One region of the Massilia sp. 01N410 genome, then DNA from elsewhere that is predicted to be linked to it. Evidence: predicted binding sites of a transcription regulator. Region 1 holds the regulator's gene; the other holds the start of a gene.
The links. The regulator NrdR, encoded in region 1, represses ribonucleotide reductase genes. The targets are predictions, from matches to a motif close to CACNANATNTNGTG.
Positions count from the first base shown of each region.

Region 2: a site for NrdR is predicted at 2,214-2,227, ahead of AC1DOP_RS09225 (ribonucleoside-diphosphate reductase subunit alpha). Genes of this name have one in related genera too.

Region 1 is NZ_JBFTRV010000013.1:11,395-19,146, forward strand. It holds gene ribD (bifunctional diaminohydroxyphosphoribosylaminopyrimidine deaminase/5-amino-6-(5-phosphoribosylamino)uracil reductase RibD) at 1-279, opposite strand, end outside; gene AC1DOP_RS17445 (GspH/FimT family pseudopilin) at 326-889, opposite strand; gene AC1DOP_RS17450 (type IV pilin protein) at 886-1,332, opposite strand; gene AC1DOP_RS17455 (pilus assembly PilX family protein) at 1,365-2,177, opposite strand; gene AC1DOP_RS17460 (PilW family protein) at 2,174-3,103, opposite strand; gene pilV (type IV pilus modification protein PilV) at 3,100-3,648, opposite strand; gene nrdR (transcriptional regulator NrdR) at 3,740-4,210, opposite strand; gene glyA (serine hydroxymethyltransferase) at 4,241-5,488, opposite strand; ZMP/ZTP riboswitch at 5,586-5,684, opposite strand; gene AC1DOP_RS17480 (SDR family oxidoreductase) at 5,837-6,589, shown strand; gene ybgC (tol-pal system-associated acyl-CoA thioesterase) at 6,817-7,221, shown strand; gene tolQ (protein TolQ) at 7,245-7,752, shown strand, end outside.
Region 2 is NZ_JBFTRV010000005.1:228,564-236,315, reverse strand. It holds gene AC1DOP_RS09235 (ATP-binding protein) at 1-459, shown strand, start outside; gene AC1DOP_RS09230 (sigma-54-dependent transcriptional regulator) at 463-1,962, shown strand; gene AC1DOP_RS09225 (ribonucleoside-diphosphate reductase subunit alpha) at 2,390-5,302, shown strand; gene AC1DOP_RS09220 (ribonucleotide-diphosphate reductase subunit beta) at 5,423-6,535, shown strand; gene AC1DOP_RS09215 (purine nucleoside phosphorylase YfiH/LACC1 family protein) at 6,654-7,334, shown strand; gene AC1DOP_RS09210 (glycosyltransferase family 4 protein) at 7,405-7,752, shown strand, end outside.

The sequences.
Region 1 (7,752 bases):
CACGCGCCCGAGACCGGCCTGGATCAGCGCGCTCGAACACGGCGGCGTGCGGCCGTGGTGGCTGCAGGGTTCCAGCGTGACGTAGGCGGTGGCGCCGGCTACGTCCTTGCCGCGCGCCTGGGCGTCGCGCAGGGCCTGGATTTCGGCGTGCGCCTGCCCGGCCGGCTGGGTGTGGCCGGCGCCGATCACTTCGCCGTCGCGCACGATCACGCAGCCGATGCGCGGGTTCGGCGCGGTGATGTACATGCCCCTGGCCGCCCATTCCAGCGCCAGGGCCATGCCTTCGGTATCGCTCAGTATCAACACGTTGGTTTCATTCGGTTCGTTATGGCGGCGCGGCGGGTCCCTCGCAGGACTTGTCGCGCGCCGGATCGCAGCTGCGGGCCCGGCCCAGCATATTGATTTTAATACGCCGGATGCTGCCGCCGTGGAACAGCGACAGCGTGCCATAGCGCGCCGCCGCCGGGTTGCTGTCGCGGCAGCTGCGCCCGGCGCCATTGTAGGCGATATAGAAAGGCGGCGCCGAGGTGGTGAAGGAAAAGCCGACCGCCAGGCCCTGCGCCAGCGGACCGTGCTCGGCCAGGATCGTGTCGCCGGGCCCGGGCTGGCGGTCGCCGTCGCGGTCGACGAAAACGGTCCAGCCGCGGCGCCAGTCGGCGCCGTCCTGCCCCTTCGGCAACACGGTGACGACCTCGCCGCGCGCCAGCGCCTGGGCGCGCGCCATGCCGATGGCGGCGAACAGGTCGCCGGTGGCGGTCTTGAGCTGCTGGGTGCGGATCAGCTCGCGCAGATTCGGCGCGCCCACACCCAGCAGGATGGCGGCGATCGCCAGCACGGCCAGCAGCTCGATCAGCGAAAAGCCGCCGTGCCGCCGGCGCCACGCCTTCATTCCCAGCAACGGCCGCTGCCCTGCGCCGCCTGCACGCCGAGGCTGTCGATGGTCAGGGCGCCGCACTGCGGATCGCGGAAGCGGCTATCGACCTTCTCGGTGCCCGGACGGGCGCGCAGCTGGACGCAGTCGGCGATATCGCGGTCCGGGCAGGCGCGTGCATCCAGCTCGTAGAAGCTTGCCGCTGCGCTCACGCCGGACCACCAGCGGAATCCCTGGGCCTGGGCGTCCTCGCTGCTGGAAGAGAATGCGATATAGCTGTTGTGCTGCATGTGGTAGCGCTCCTGTTGCTGCATCGCTTCGATCAGGGCGATCTGTCCTTCGGTACGCTTGGTCCGCACGATGTGACTTGCATAACTCGGGTAAGCCACCGCCGCCAGGATGGACAGGATGGCCATCACGATCAGCATCTCGATCAGGGTAAAGCCGGGCTGCACCTTCATGGTTCTCGTTTCCTCATGGTTGGCTGGGTTCTTCATTCGATGGCCTCGGCATGCAGCCGCGGCCAGTTGGCGATTTCGCGCCAGGCGATGCGTCCGGCAGGTAGCTGGACGGCGGGCGGCGTGGGTGGACCAGGATTCGGCCGCCCCGCCCCGTTCGGCGGGCCGGCATCGTCCGGCGGACCGGCCCCGCCCGGCTCGGGCTCGCTGGCATCCGGCTCGCCGGCGTCACGGCCAGGCGATGCGCCACCCGGCGGCGCCGGTTTCGGCTTGCGGTACACCGACTGCAGCACGACCCGCGCCGATGCCTGGCTGCCGAAACCGATCGCGGTGATCCGGTAGAAACTGCCGAGGGATGCGCTGGCGCCCGGCGGTGCGATCCGCTCGATCAGGTAAGCCGGCGGCTGGGCCGGCAGCAAGCCCTTGCCGGTCGCCATGTTCGCGCCGGTGTAATGTCCGTAAGGCACCATGGCCGGATTGCCGGGATCCGCCAGATCCTGGGCCTGCCAGGCCGGCGGCGAGCTTGCCAGGCAGAGTCCGCGCGAGCTGCCGGCACGGCCGCATCCCTCGGCGAATCCGCCGGCGCCGGCAGGCGTGAACTGCGCTGCGCGGGCCGGATCGGCGCCGGCAGATGCCGCAGCAATATCGCGCTCGGCATCCAGCAAGGCGGCTTCGGCGGCTTCGTAGGCAAGGCCGCGCTCGCGCTCGGCGCGGGCTGCGGCAATGGACGCGAACGCGGTACGCGACACCGAAATGCCCACCAGCATGGCCGCCAGCATCAGCACCAGTGCGCACACCAGCGCGGCGCCGCGCCGGCGCTCAGGATGCAGTGACAACGGCAAGCTCATGGAGCCTCCGCCGGCAGCGCCACCGTCGTGGAAAACAGCCTGCGCTCACGCCGCCGCAGCTTGTTCGGCAGCGCATCCTCGCGCAGTACCGTGCCCACATCGCTCTTCGCCGCGCCGGCCGCGTGGAGCGGCCCGAACAGCTGATATTCGCGGCTCTCGTGGTCCTGCCGGGTCGGCCTTGCGCCGTGCAGCAGCAGGCCGACGCGCACGCTGACCACGCGTTTCCAGTGCGTCCGGCGATTGAATTCCTGGGGCGGCAGGCCGGCCGGCAGTGCCGCGTCCAGCGCGCGGATCGCATCCGCATTCACATAGCGGTTGGCGGCACCGTCGCGCGGGGTATCGGTGTCCAGGCCGTAGAGCACCTGGAAACTGTCGACGCCGGTAACCACGGCGTCCGCGCTCCAGTTGCCGGCGCCGCGGTATTTGCAGCGCAGCTCGGGTTCGCCGTCGCCGTTCTTCGCCACATAGAAGATGCTCCAGCCTTCTTCGCCGGCGGCGACCGTGAAGCCTGCGCAATCGACCACGCTGCCGTCGCCGCTGGCCGTCCCGGCACCGGGAAAGCGCACGGCCAGCACGTCGCTGCCGTTCGCCACCGCCGCCAGGGGCACGGCGATGCCGGCCGTCGTGCCGCCGAGCGAGCGCGCATCGAGCCCCGCCAGGCGGGCCGGCAAACCGTCGACGGGTGCGGACAGGTCGAGCTGCATCGGATCGGCGTACGCGGCCAGGCGCACCGCGCGGCCGACCAGTTCGAGGGCATTGCGGCCGGCGTCGTCGAGGGCCGCGCTTTCCATCTGGGCGGCGTAGGCGCCGTTGGCCAGGCCCAGCAGGCGGGCCGCGGACAGCACGACCGCCAGGCCGATTGCGAGGGCCACCATCATCTCGACCAGGGTCAGGCCGGCCTGCGGCGGACGGAAACGCCGCCTCATGGCGCACCCGTCCCAAGCATCAGGAACACGGCCGGCGCGGCCGGCTCGCCCCGTTTTCTGCGCCAGCCCAGCTTGATGGCGACCGGCGCGCCCGGCTCTCCGGTGCAGGTCCAGGCCGGCAAGCCGTCCGCATCCGCAGGCTGGCCGTCGCGGCACACGCGCATGCGCGCGCCGGGAAAGCGGCTGGCCAGCAGGGCCGCGGTTTCGCCGAGGTCGAAGCCGGCCATCTGCATGGGATCGCAATCGGCGTCGCCATGGCAGGAGACCGGGGCCGGCATGGCCGCGCCGGCCTCGGCATCGAACTGGAGATAGGGATTGGCGGCATCGGGCAGCGCCATCGCGACCGGATTCGCGCGCATGCGCTGGGCCAGCGAGGCGGCCAGGCGCAGGCCGTCGGACAGGCGCGCGGCCTCGTCCACCAGGCGCACGGCGCCGGTCTGCACGGCCGCCGCCCCGGCGACGCCGAGGGCGACGACGAACAGGGCCACCAGCACTTCCACCAGCGTAAAGCCGGCGCTGGTGCCGAGGGCACGACGGCCGCGCATACGATACCTCCAGGTCTCGATCAGGGAGACCAGAAGTTATCAGGCGGGCTCAAGTCAGCCGTGGGGACGGCTCAAACGAACGAACGGAACTTTAACTGGAGGGCGTTTTCGCACCCGGACCGACTTCGGCGATGGCTTCCTGGAACTCGGCCAGGTCTTCGAAGTTCTTGTAGACGGACGCGAAACGGATGTAGGCGATCTTGTCGAGACGCTTGAGTTCCTGCATCACGAGTTCGCCGACGTGGACGCTGTCGACCTCGCGGCGGCCGCTGGTCAGCAGTTTTTCCTCGATCGAGGCGATGGCGGCGTCGATGGCGCCGGCGGCCACGGGACGCTTGCGCAGGGCCAGCATCAGGCTGCCGCGCAGTTTGGAGGATTCGAATTCGGTACGGCTGCCGTTCTTCTTGACGATGATCGGCATCGACAGTTCGACGCGCTCGTAGGTGGTGAAGCGCTTGTCGCACTGGGCGCAGCGGCGCCGGCGGCGGATGGAGTCCCCTTCCTCGGATACGCGGGTATCGAGGACCTGGGTGTCTTCATGCTGACAGAACGGACATTTCATGGTCGCCGGGGCTGCTGCGCTGTTGACGCGTTATGCTGCGTAGACCGGGTACTTGTCGGTCAGTTTCTTGACTTCGGCCTTGACGCGCTCGATGGTCGCGGCGTCGTGCGGGTTGTCCAGCACGTCGGCGATCAGGTTGCCCACCTTGGTAGCGTCCTCTTCCTTGAAGCCGCGGGTGGTGAAGGCCGGGCTGCCGAGGCGGATGCCGGAGGTCACGAAAGGCTTCTGCGGGTCGTTCGGGATGCCGTTCTTGTTGCAGGTCATGTGTGCCTGGCCCAGGATGGCTTCCGCCTCCTTGCCGGTGAGGCCCTTCGAACGCAGGTCGACCAGCATCACGTGCGACTCGGTGCGGCCGGACACGATGCGCAGGCCGCGCGAAATCAGGGCGTCGGCCAGGGCCTTGGCGTTCTTGACCACCTGCTGCTGGTATTCCTTGAATTCCGGCGACAGCGCTTCCTTGAACGCGACGGCCTTGCCGGCGATCACGTGCATCAGCGGACCACCCTGGATGCCCGGGAAGATCGCCGAGTTGATGGCCTTCTCGTGCTCGGCCTTCATCAGGATGATGCCGCCGCGCGGGCCGCGCAGGGATTTGTGGGTGGTCGAGGTGACGAAGTCGGCGTAAGGCACCGGGTTCGGGTATTCGCCCGCGGCGATCAGGCCGGCGTAGTGGGCCATGTCGACCATGAACCAGGCGCCGATTTCCTTGGCGACCTTGGCGAAGCGCTCGAAATCGATGCGCAGCGAGAAGGCGGAGGCGCCGGCGATGATCAGCTTCGGCTTGTGCTCACGGGCCAGGGCTTCCATCTGCTCGTAGTCGATGTCTTCCTGCTCGGTCAGGCCGTAGGAAATGACGTTGAACCATTTACCCGACATGTTCAGCGCCATGCCGTGGGTCAGGTGGCCGCCTTCCGCCAGCGACATGCCCATGATGGTGTCGCCCGGCTTCAGCATGGCGAAGAACACGCCCTGGTTGGCCTGCGAGCCCGAGTTCGGCTGCACGTTGGCGGCCTCGGCGCCGAACAGTTGCTTGACGCGGTCGATCGCCAGTTGCTCGGCGATGTCGACGTATTCGCAGCCGCCGTAGTAACGCTTGCCCGGATAACCTTCGGCGTATTTATTGGTCAGCTGGGAGCCCTGGGCCTGCATCACTGCCGGCGAGGTGTAGTTCTCGGATGCGATCAGCTCGATGTGGTCTTGCTGGCGGGTGTTTTCCTTCTGGATCGCATCCCACAGTTCCGGGTCGACGTTGGCGAGCGTGTGATCTTTTGCAAACATGAAAAAACTCCAATCGATAAGAGTACCAGGCAACAGGCAGCGCTGAACCAAGGCGGGAGCGAGAAACAAGGCAGCCGCGATACGAAGCGTACCAGTCGAAGGCTGCCCAGGCGAACGGCAAACGACATCTCACGCTCCACGGTGGATCTCCACCTTCGCCGCCCTTGGGCGGTTTTCGCCAGTTACGTGAGACGTAAATGGAACTCCCGATTGTAAGGGAAGTCACGCTCGGCGTGCAAGGAACCCGATGACTGGCCGGCAAGTATGGCGAGCCGGCGCCCCGTCTCTCCGCGGATGGTCATTTCGGCTACAATCTCGCAGTTCAACTCACACCAACCGGGATCCATCATGATCGTATTCATTACCGGCGCATCGGCCGGCTTCGGTGCCGCGATGGCGCGCACCTTCGTCAAGAACGGCCACCAGGTGGTGCTGGCGGCGCGGCGCAAGGAGCGCCTGGAGGCGCTGGCCCGCGAGCTGGGCGAATCGGCGCTGCCGGTCGCGATGGATGTCACCGACAAGGCCTCGATCGAGGAAGCGCTGTCGATGCTGCCGCAATCCTGGCGCCAGATCGACGTCCTGATCAACAACGCGGGCCTGGCGCTGAACACCAAGCCGGCCCACGAGGTCCCGCTGGAAGACTGGAACACCATGATCGACACCAACGTCCGCGGCCTGGTGACGATGACCCACGCGCTGCTGCCGTCGATGGTGGAGCGCGGCAGCGGCACGATCATCAACCTCGGCTCGGTCGCCGGCCATTATCCTTACCCGGGCGGCAATGTGTACGGCGCCACCAAGGCCTTCGTCGAGCAGTTCACGCTGAACCTGCGCGCCGACCTGGTCGGTACCGGCGTGCGCGCCACCAACCTGGCGCCCGGCCTGTGCGGCGGCACCGAATTCTCGAACGTGCGCCTGAAGGGCGACGACCAGGCCGCCGCCAAGGTCTACGAAGGCACCCAGCCGCTCACCGCCGAAGACATCGCCGAAACCGCCTACTGGATCGCCACCCTGCCCCCGCACATCAACATCAACCTGATCGAGATGATGCCGACCTGCCAGGGCTTCTCGCCTTTCAACATCAAACGCACCCAGGCTTGATTGGACCGCGGTTTGCGCTGGGTCAGCCATGTAACCGGAGCGACACTATTTGTGAGAAAGTGTTACAGTTGTTGGCTGAGTATGCATGGCTCACGTCTACTAATGCCCGATTGATAACGGCCTAGCCATTGGGCCGCAACGGGTTCCAGCGGCCTATGTTCGCCAGCGTACATAGGCCTGCTGAAAATCGCGTAAAATGTTTCCCATTTTCATTTATGGCAGCTGAAATGCCTTCAGTTTTCACCTGGACAGTACGGGTCTATTACGAAGACACCGACGCCGGCGGCATCGTGTACTACGCCAATTACCTGAAGTTCTTCGAACGGGCGCGCACTGAATGGCTGCGTTCGCTCGGCATTCACCAGCAAACCCTGCTCGACGAGGAAAGCGCTGCGTTCGTGGTTCGCAGCGCAAGCGTCGACTACCTGTCGTCTGCCCGTCTGGACGACGAACTGACGCTCCGTCTTACCGTGGAAAAGCTCGGCCGCGCATCGGTCCAGTTCGCGCAGCAGGCCTGGTGCGGCGACACCCTGCTCTCGACCGCCAACGTGAAAGTCGGCTGCGTCGATGCAAAAACAATGCGCCCCCGCCCCCTTCCCGACTCCGCCGCTGCTAAAATGCTGCCCAACTGAAATACATTTGACCAAAACTACTGATGAACGCAGTCCAAGACCTCTCTTTCATTGAACTGATCGCCCACGCGCACTTCCTGGTCAAGTTGATCATGCTCCTGCTGTTCGCGATCTCCGTGATCAGCTGGACCTATATTTTCCGCAAGCTGTTCGCGATCCGCGCCGCGCGCCGCCTGACCGAACAGTTCGAACGCAACTTCTGGGCCGGCGGCAACCTGCATACCCTGCACCAGAGCGCCAGCACCCAGCGCGACCAGAGCGGTCCGCTGGCCCGCATCTTCGAAGCCGGCATGGGCGAGTTCATCAAGGGCAAGCAGGCTGCCCGCGACGCCCTCGACCTCGGCGCCGTGCTGGACGGCGCCCGCCGCGCAATGCGCGCCGCCTTCCACCGCGAACTCGATCACCTGGACACCCACCTGAACTTCCTGGCCTCGGTAGGCTCGGTGTCGCCGTACATCGGCCTGCTGGGAACCGTGTGGGGCATCATGAACGCCTTCCGCGGCCTGGCCAACGTGCAGCAGGCAACCCTGG
Region 2 (7,752 bases), on a different contig from region 1:
GCCGAGCCGGTGCCGCTCGGCGCCTTCCTGGCCGAGCTGAAGGCGGAGTTCACGGAAACCCATGGCCTGGCCGATCACATGATCTACATCGGCGACGCCGGCCCGCGCACCGTGCGCTTCGACGGCCTGCACCTGCGGGAAGTGCTGGTCAACCTGCTGGGCAATGCCGTACGCTATGCGAGCGGCAAGCCGGCCAGCATCCGCGTGTTCCCGGTGCTGGACGCCACCGGTCGCGTCGAGCTGCACGTGCAGGACGACGGTCCCGGCATCACGCCCGAGGTGAGGGCCCACCTGTTCGAGCCCTTCTATACCACCTCGAGCAAGGGCACCGGCCTGGGGCTCTACCTGGCGCGCGAGCTGTGCCTGAACAACGGCGCCATGCTCGACTACGAATACCGGGTCGATGGCCCCGCCGGCTTCGATGCGCCGGGACGCTTCGTGATCACCTTTACTATATAGAGTATGAGTTCTCCCCGCATCCTTGTAATCGACGACGAAGCCGACCTGCGCGAACTGCTCGAGATCACCCTGGTCAAGATGGGGCTGGACGTCGACAGCGCGTCCACCGTGCGCGAGGCGCGCGCGCTGCTGGGCCAGACCGAATACGCGCTGGTGCTGACCGACATGCGCCTGCCCGACGGCACCGGCCTGGAGCTGGTGCGCGAAGTCGCCGGCGCGGGGCGCGGCACGCCGATCGCCGTGATCACCGCCTACGGCAGCGCCGAGAACGCGGTGGTGGCGCTGAAGGCCGGCGCCTTCGATTATGTCTCCAAGCCGGTGGTGCTGGACGACCTGCGCACCATGGTGCGCTCGGCGCTGCGCCTGTCCGAAGCGCCGGCCGGGCAGCCGTCGGCCCCGGGAGAGGGGGAGGACGGGAGGAATTCGCGCCTGCTCGGCCGCTCGCAGGCGATGCAGGCGCTGCGCGCCCAGATCGGCCGGCTGGCGCGCTCGCAGGCGCCGATCGCCATCAACGGCGAATCCGGCAGCGGCAAGGAGCTGGCGGCGCGCGAGATCCACGCCCGGAGCGCGCGCGCCGGCAAGCCCTTCGTCGCCGTGAACTGCGGCGCGATTCCCGAAGCGCTGATGGAGGCCGAGTTCTTCGGCTACCGGAAAGGCGCCTTCACCGGCGCCACCGACGAGCGCGACGGCTTCTTCCAGGCCGCCAACGGCGGCACCCTGATGCTGGACGAGGTGGCCGACCTGCCGCTGGCGATGCAGGTCAAGCTGCTGCGCGCGATTCAGGAGCGGCGCGTGCGCAAGATCGGCGCCACCGCCGAGGAAGCGGTGGACGTGCGCATCATCAGCGCCACCCACAAGGATCTGGGAAGGCTGGTCGAGACCGGCCAGTTCCGCCAGGACCTGTTCTACCGCCTGAACGTGATCGAGCTGACCCTGCCGCCGCTGCGCGAACGCCTCGACGACCTGCCGCTGCTGACCGAGGCCATCCTCGCGCGCCTGGCGGGGCCGGGCAATGCGCGCCTCGGCGCCGGCGTGCTGGAAGCGCTGCAGGGTTATGCCTTTCCCGGCAATGTGCGCGAACTGGAGAATGTGCTGGAACGCGCGCTGGCCTTTGCCGACGACGGCGTGATCGAGGCCGGCGATCTGCTGCTGAAGGGCGCGCGTTTGCTCGATGCGGGAAGCGCCGCTGTGGTCCGCGAAACGGCGGCAGTGGAAGCGCCTGCGCAGCCGGCAGCGCAGGCCGCCATGCCGCCGGCCGCGGCGCCCGCCGCACCCGCCGCGCCGGTCCCGGCCGAGACGCCGTCCGGCATGCCGAGCCTGGGCGCCGGCGAGCTGCCCAGCAACCTGCCGGACTACCTCAGCCAGGTCGAGCGCGACATCATCCTGCGCGCGCTGCAGCAGACCCAGTTCAACCGCACCCAGGCTGCCAGCCTGCTCGGCATCAGCGTGCGCCAACTGCGCTATCAGATGCAGAAACTGGAGATCCACGCGCCCGAACCCTGATTCGGATCATGGTTAAACGGGCGAGCTGTTGCCTTTTCGCCATCGCAGCATAGCCTGAACGCCGACTCCGTCAACGTCTGGCCGCACCACGCCTGGGCCCCCCAATCGTTATGTTAGTGCTTACTTTCATTCCGAGGCCCATGATGATTCGCCTCGGCAAATGTCAAGCTCGGCGCTACAAAAAAAACCGCTCAGCAGAGCCTTTGATATTGCCGAATATCGACTACAATTAGGCTCATACGGCTGTCGGACACTATATCTAGTGGTCAGTGTCGGAAGACAGATCAGTAAGAGGAGGGGCGCATGCAGGCGTTTTTCAACATGGCTCTCCTCTTTATTATTTTCAAAAAGTTATTAGGTTGCCAACTTTGCTCAGTTGGCATTCATCGTTTTTAGTTGGTGGCGCGCTGCCATCCTGGGAGGCTCAATGCAAACATCTTCGGACATCTCCATCAATCCGCAACCAGGAACGGCTGCCGGCACCAGCGCGGCTGAACTGGTCGCGACCGGCGACTACCGCATCATCCGCCGCAACGGCGCCGTGGTGCCGTTTGCTCCGAACAAGATCGCCGTCGCGATGACCAAGGCTTTCCTCGCCGTGAACGGCGAGCAGGGCCGCGAGTCGGCGCGCATCCGCGACCTGGTCGAGCAGCTGACCAACAACGTGGTCGCCGCCCTGGTGCGCCGCCAGCCGAACGGCGGCACCTTCCACATCGAAGATGTGCAGGACCAGGTGGAGCTGTCCCTGATGCGCTCGGGCGAGCATGACGTCGCGCGCGAATACGTGCTGTACCGCGCCAAGCGCATGGACGAGCGCCGCGCCGCCAAGGAAGCAGCCGGCGCCACCGCGGTCGCCGCGCCGCAGTTCACCGTGGTCGACGGCGGCGTGCGCCGTCCGCTGGACATGAACGAAGTCTCGTCCCTGATCGGCGCCGCCTGCGCCGGCCTGGAAAAGCATGTCGACGCCGACGCCATCCTGGCCGAAACCGTCAAGAACCTTTACGACGGCGTGCCGGTCGAGGAGCTGCACAAGTCGGCCATCCTGGCCGCCCGCGCCCTGATGGAAAAGGATCCGGCCTACAGCCAGGTCACCGCGCGCATCCTGCTGCACACCATCCGCAAGGAAGTCTTCGGCAAGGAAGTGCCGCAAGCCGGTGCCGCCGCCGAATACGTGACCTACTTCCCGCAGTACATCGCCAAGGGCATCGACGCCGAGCTGCTGGACGAGGAACTGGCCAAGTTCGACCTGCAGAAGCTGGCCAAGGCCATCGTCGCCGACCGCGACCTGCAATTCGGCTACATCGGCCTGCAGACCCTGTACGACCGCTACTTCCTGCACATCCGCGAAACCCGCATCGAGATGCCGCAGGCCTTCTACATGCGCGTCGCGATGGGCCTGTCCCTGCGCGAAGAGAACCGCGAAGCGCGCGCGATCGAGTTCTACAACCTGCTGTCGAGCTTCGACTTCATGAGCTCGACCCCGACCCTGTTCAACTCGGGCACCCGCCGCTCGCAGCTGTCCTCGTGCTACCTGACCACCGTCAGCGACGACCTGGAAGGCATCTACGACGCGATCAAGGAAAACGCACTGCTGTCGAAATTCGCCGGCGGCCTGGGCAACGACTGGACCCCGGTCCGCGCGATGGGTTCGCGCATCAAGGGCACCAACGGCAAGTCGCAGGGCGTGGTTCCGTTCCTGAAAGTGGCGAACGACACCGCCGTGGCGGTCAACCAGGGCGGCAAGCGCAAGGGCGCGGTCTGCGGCTACCTGGAAACCTGGCACCTGGACATCGAGGAATTCCTCGACCTGCGCAAGAACACCGGCGACGACCGCCGCCGCACCCACGACATGAACACCGCGAACTGGATTCCCGACCTGTTCATGAAGCGCGTGATGGAGAAGGGCTCCTGGAGCCTGTTCTCGCCGTCCGAAGTGCCGGACCTGCACGACAAGGTCGGCAAGGCCTTCGAGGAAGCCTACCTGGGCTATGAAGCCAGGGCGGCGCGCGGCGAAATGACGGTGTACAAGAAAATCGAAGCGCTCGACCTGTGGCGCAAGATGCTGTCGATGCTGTTCGAGACCGGCCACCCGTGGATCACCTTCAAGGATCCGTGCAACATCCGTTCGCCGCAGCAGCACGTCGGCGTGGTGCACTCGTCCAACCTGTGCACCGAGATCACGCTGAACACCAACGCCGACGAGATCGCCGTCTGCAACCTGGGTTCGGTCAACATGCCGGCCCACATGAAGGGCGACGGCCTGGACGTGGTCAAGCTGCAGAAGACCATCCGCACCGCGATGCGCATGCTCGACAACGTCATCGACATCAACTACTACGCCGTCGACAAGGCGAAGAACTCGAACCTGCGCCACCGTCCGGTCGGCCTGGGCATCATGGGTTTCCAGGACTGCCTGCACATGATGCGCGTGCCGTTTGCATCAAGCAAGGCCGTGGAATTCGCCGACCGCTCGATGGAAGCCGTCTGCTACTACGCCTACCTGGCTTCGACCGAGCTGGCCGAAGAGCGCGGCCGCTACCAGTCCTACGAAGGTTCGCTGTGGGACCGCGGCATCCTGCCGCAGGATTCGATCAAGCTGCTGGCCGAAGAGCGCGGCGGCTACCTGGAGCAGGACCTGTCCGAAACCATGGACTGGACCGTGGTCCGCAACCGCATCAAGCAGTTCGGCATGCGTAACTCGAACTGCGTGGCGATCGCGCCGACCGCGACCATCTCGAACATCATTGGCGTCTCTGCCTGCATCGAGCCGACCTTCCAGAACCTGTACGTGAAGTCGAACCTGTCGGGCGAATTTACCGAGATCAACGGCTACCTGGTGCGCGACCTGAAGGCGCGCGGCCTGTGGGACGAGGTCATGATCAACGACCTGAAATACTTCGACGGCTCGCTGTCGCGTATCGACCGCGTGCCGCAAGACCTGCGCGACATCTACGCGACGGCCTTCGAAGTCGAGCCGAAGTGGCTGGTGGAAGCCGCTTCCCGCCGCCAGAAGTGGATCGACCAGGCGCAGTCGTTGAACATCTACATGGCCGGCGCCTCGGGCAAGAAGCTGGACGAGACCTACAAGCTGGCCTGGCTGCGCGGCCTGAAGACGACCTACTACCTGCGCACCATCGCGGCGACCCACATGGAGAAGTCGACTACCCGTACCGGCGCCCTGAACGCCGTGGCGGTCGATGGCGGCCTGTCGGCGGCGGCGGCAGCTCCGGCTGCAGCCCCGGCCGCACCGGTGGCGAGCACCCCGGATGTCGTGGAAGGCGCAGCATGCTACCTGCGTCCGGGCGATGCCGGCTTCGACGAGTGCGAAGCCTGCCAGTAAAGACACCCCGTCGTTCCCGCGAAGGCGGGAATCCAAGTTTGTTCGCGGTACGCTAACTTAACTTGGGCCCCCGCCTCCGCGGGGGCGACGTTTCTAAGTTAATAATAGAAGGAAAAGATCATGGCTCTGTCATGGGACGATGAACCGACCACGGGCGCACCGGCCGCCGCCGCAGGAAGCAACATCGCGGAAGGCGTCAGCGCCGCCGATGTCGCCAAGCGCGTCAACGCCGACGACAAGCGCATCATCAACGCCAAAACCGACGTCAACCAGTTGGTGCCGTTCAAGTACAAGTGGGCCTGGGATAAATACCTGGCCGGCTGCGCCAACCACTGGATGCCGCAGGAAGTGAACATGCAGCGCGACATCGAGCTGTGGAAGAATCCCAACGGGCTGACCGAAGACGAGCGCCGCATCGTCAAGCGCAACCTGGGCTTCTTCGTGACCGCCGACTCGCTGGCCGCCAACAACATCGTGCTGGGCACCTACCGCCACATCACGGCCCCGGAATGCCGCCAGTACCTGCTGCGCCAGGCCTTCGAAGAGGCGATCCATACCCACGCCTACCAGTACATCGTCGAGTCGCTGGGCCTGGACGAGAAGGAAATCTTCAACGCCTACAACGAAATCCCGTCGATCCGCGACAAGGACCAGTTCCTGATTCCGTTCATCGAGGTCATCAACGACCCGCAGTTCCAGACCGGCACCCTGGAAAACGACCAGAAGCTCCTGAAATCGATCATCGTGTTCGCCTGCCTGATGGAAGGCCTGTTCTTCTACGTCGGCTTCACCCAGATCCTGGCGCTCGGCCGTCAAAATAAAATGACCGGCGCCGCCGAGCAGTACCAGTACATCCTGCGCGACGAGTCGATGCACTGCAACTTCGGCATCGACCTGATCAACACGATCAAGATGGAAAACCCGCAGCTGTGGACCGCCGAGTTCAAGGAAGAGATCAAGCAGCTGTTCCTGAAGGCCGTCGAGCTCGAGTACCGCTACGCCGAAGACACCATGCCGCGCGGCGTGCTGGGCCTGAATGCCCCGATGTTCAAGGGCTACCTGCGCTTCATCGCCAACCGCCGCGCCGTCCAGATCGGCCTGGATGCGCTGTTCCCGAACGAGGAAAACCCCTTCCCGTGGATGAGCGAGATGATCGACCTGAAGAAGGAACGCAACTTCTTCGAGACCCGCGTGACCGAGTACCAGACCGGTGGTGCGCTGAGCTGGGACTGATCCCGGCGCAGCCGTCCCGTCCTTCAAGCCCGCCGCCCGGCGGGCTTTTTGTTTGCCGCGCCGGACAGTCCGCGGACTGTCTGTTATGCTGCCCGCACCTTTGCATGGCAGCCTCACGATGTTTACCAGCCCGCACCTCGACCATCCCGCCATCGTCCACGGCTTCGGCACCCGCCACGACGATATGGCCCAGCTCCTGCCCGCCTACTGGCCCCGCCGCCCGATCCAGCACGAACGCCACGGCACCCGCATCGCCGTCGCGACCGAACCCAACGAGGATTGCGGCGAAGCCGACGGCATGCTGACCGACCGTCCCGGCCTGCTGCTGGCGATCGCCACCGCCGACTGCGTGCCGGTGCTGCTGGCGCGCCAGGACGGGCGCGAGGTGGCGGCCCTGCATGTCGGCTGGCGCGGCGCCCACGCCGGCATCGTCGACTGTTTTTCGCTGCTCGTGCGCGAGCGCGGCGGCGATCCCGGCGACTGGATCGCGGCGATCGGACCGGCGGCCCACGCCTGCTGTTATGAAGTGTCGGAGGACCTGGTCGACGCGTTCCAGGAGCGTACCGGGCTGCCGCGGGAGACCGTCGCGCCGCGGCCGCGCCGGCTCGACCTGCCGGCGATCGTGCGCTGGCAGCTCGCGCAGGCCGGCTTCGAACACGTGTCGGCCCGGCTCGACTGCACCATGTGCGCGCGCGGCGACGGCGACCGCTTTGTTTATCACAGCTACCGCCGCGACCGCGAAACGCGCACCCCGATCGTCGACGTGCAGTGGTCGGTGATCGCGATCGCAGCGTCTTGAGCGCGATTCGCGCAAGGGATGCCATCATCCATTGCGCCACAGGCTTGCTACTAAAGCTATCATGCCTGCCATGCTACGCGTTCTCTTCATCCATCAGAACCTGCCCGGCCAGTTCCGGCGCCTGATCCGCTATCTGCAGACGCGGCCCGACGTAGAGCTCACCGCGATCGGCGAAGAGGCAGCCGTCGCGCGCGAGAAGCTCGGACCGAAGCTGCGCACGATCGGCTACCCGAAGCCCGACGGAGCCGGCGAGAAGACCCACCACTACCTGAAGTATTTCGAGGCCTGCGTCCGGCGCGGGCAGACCGTCACCCGCGTCTGCGTCGAGCTGAAGAAGCAGGGCTGGATTCCCGACGTCGTGATCTGCCATCCGGGCTGGGGCGAGGGCCTGTTCGTCAAGGACGTGTTCCCGCGTGCG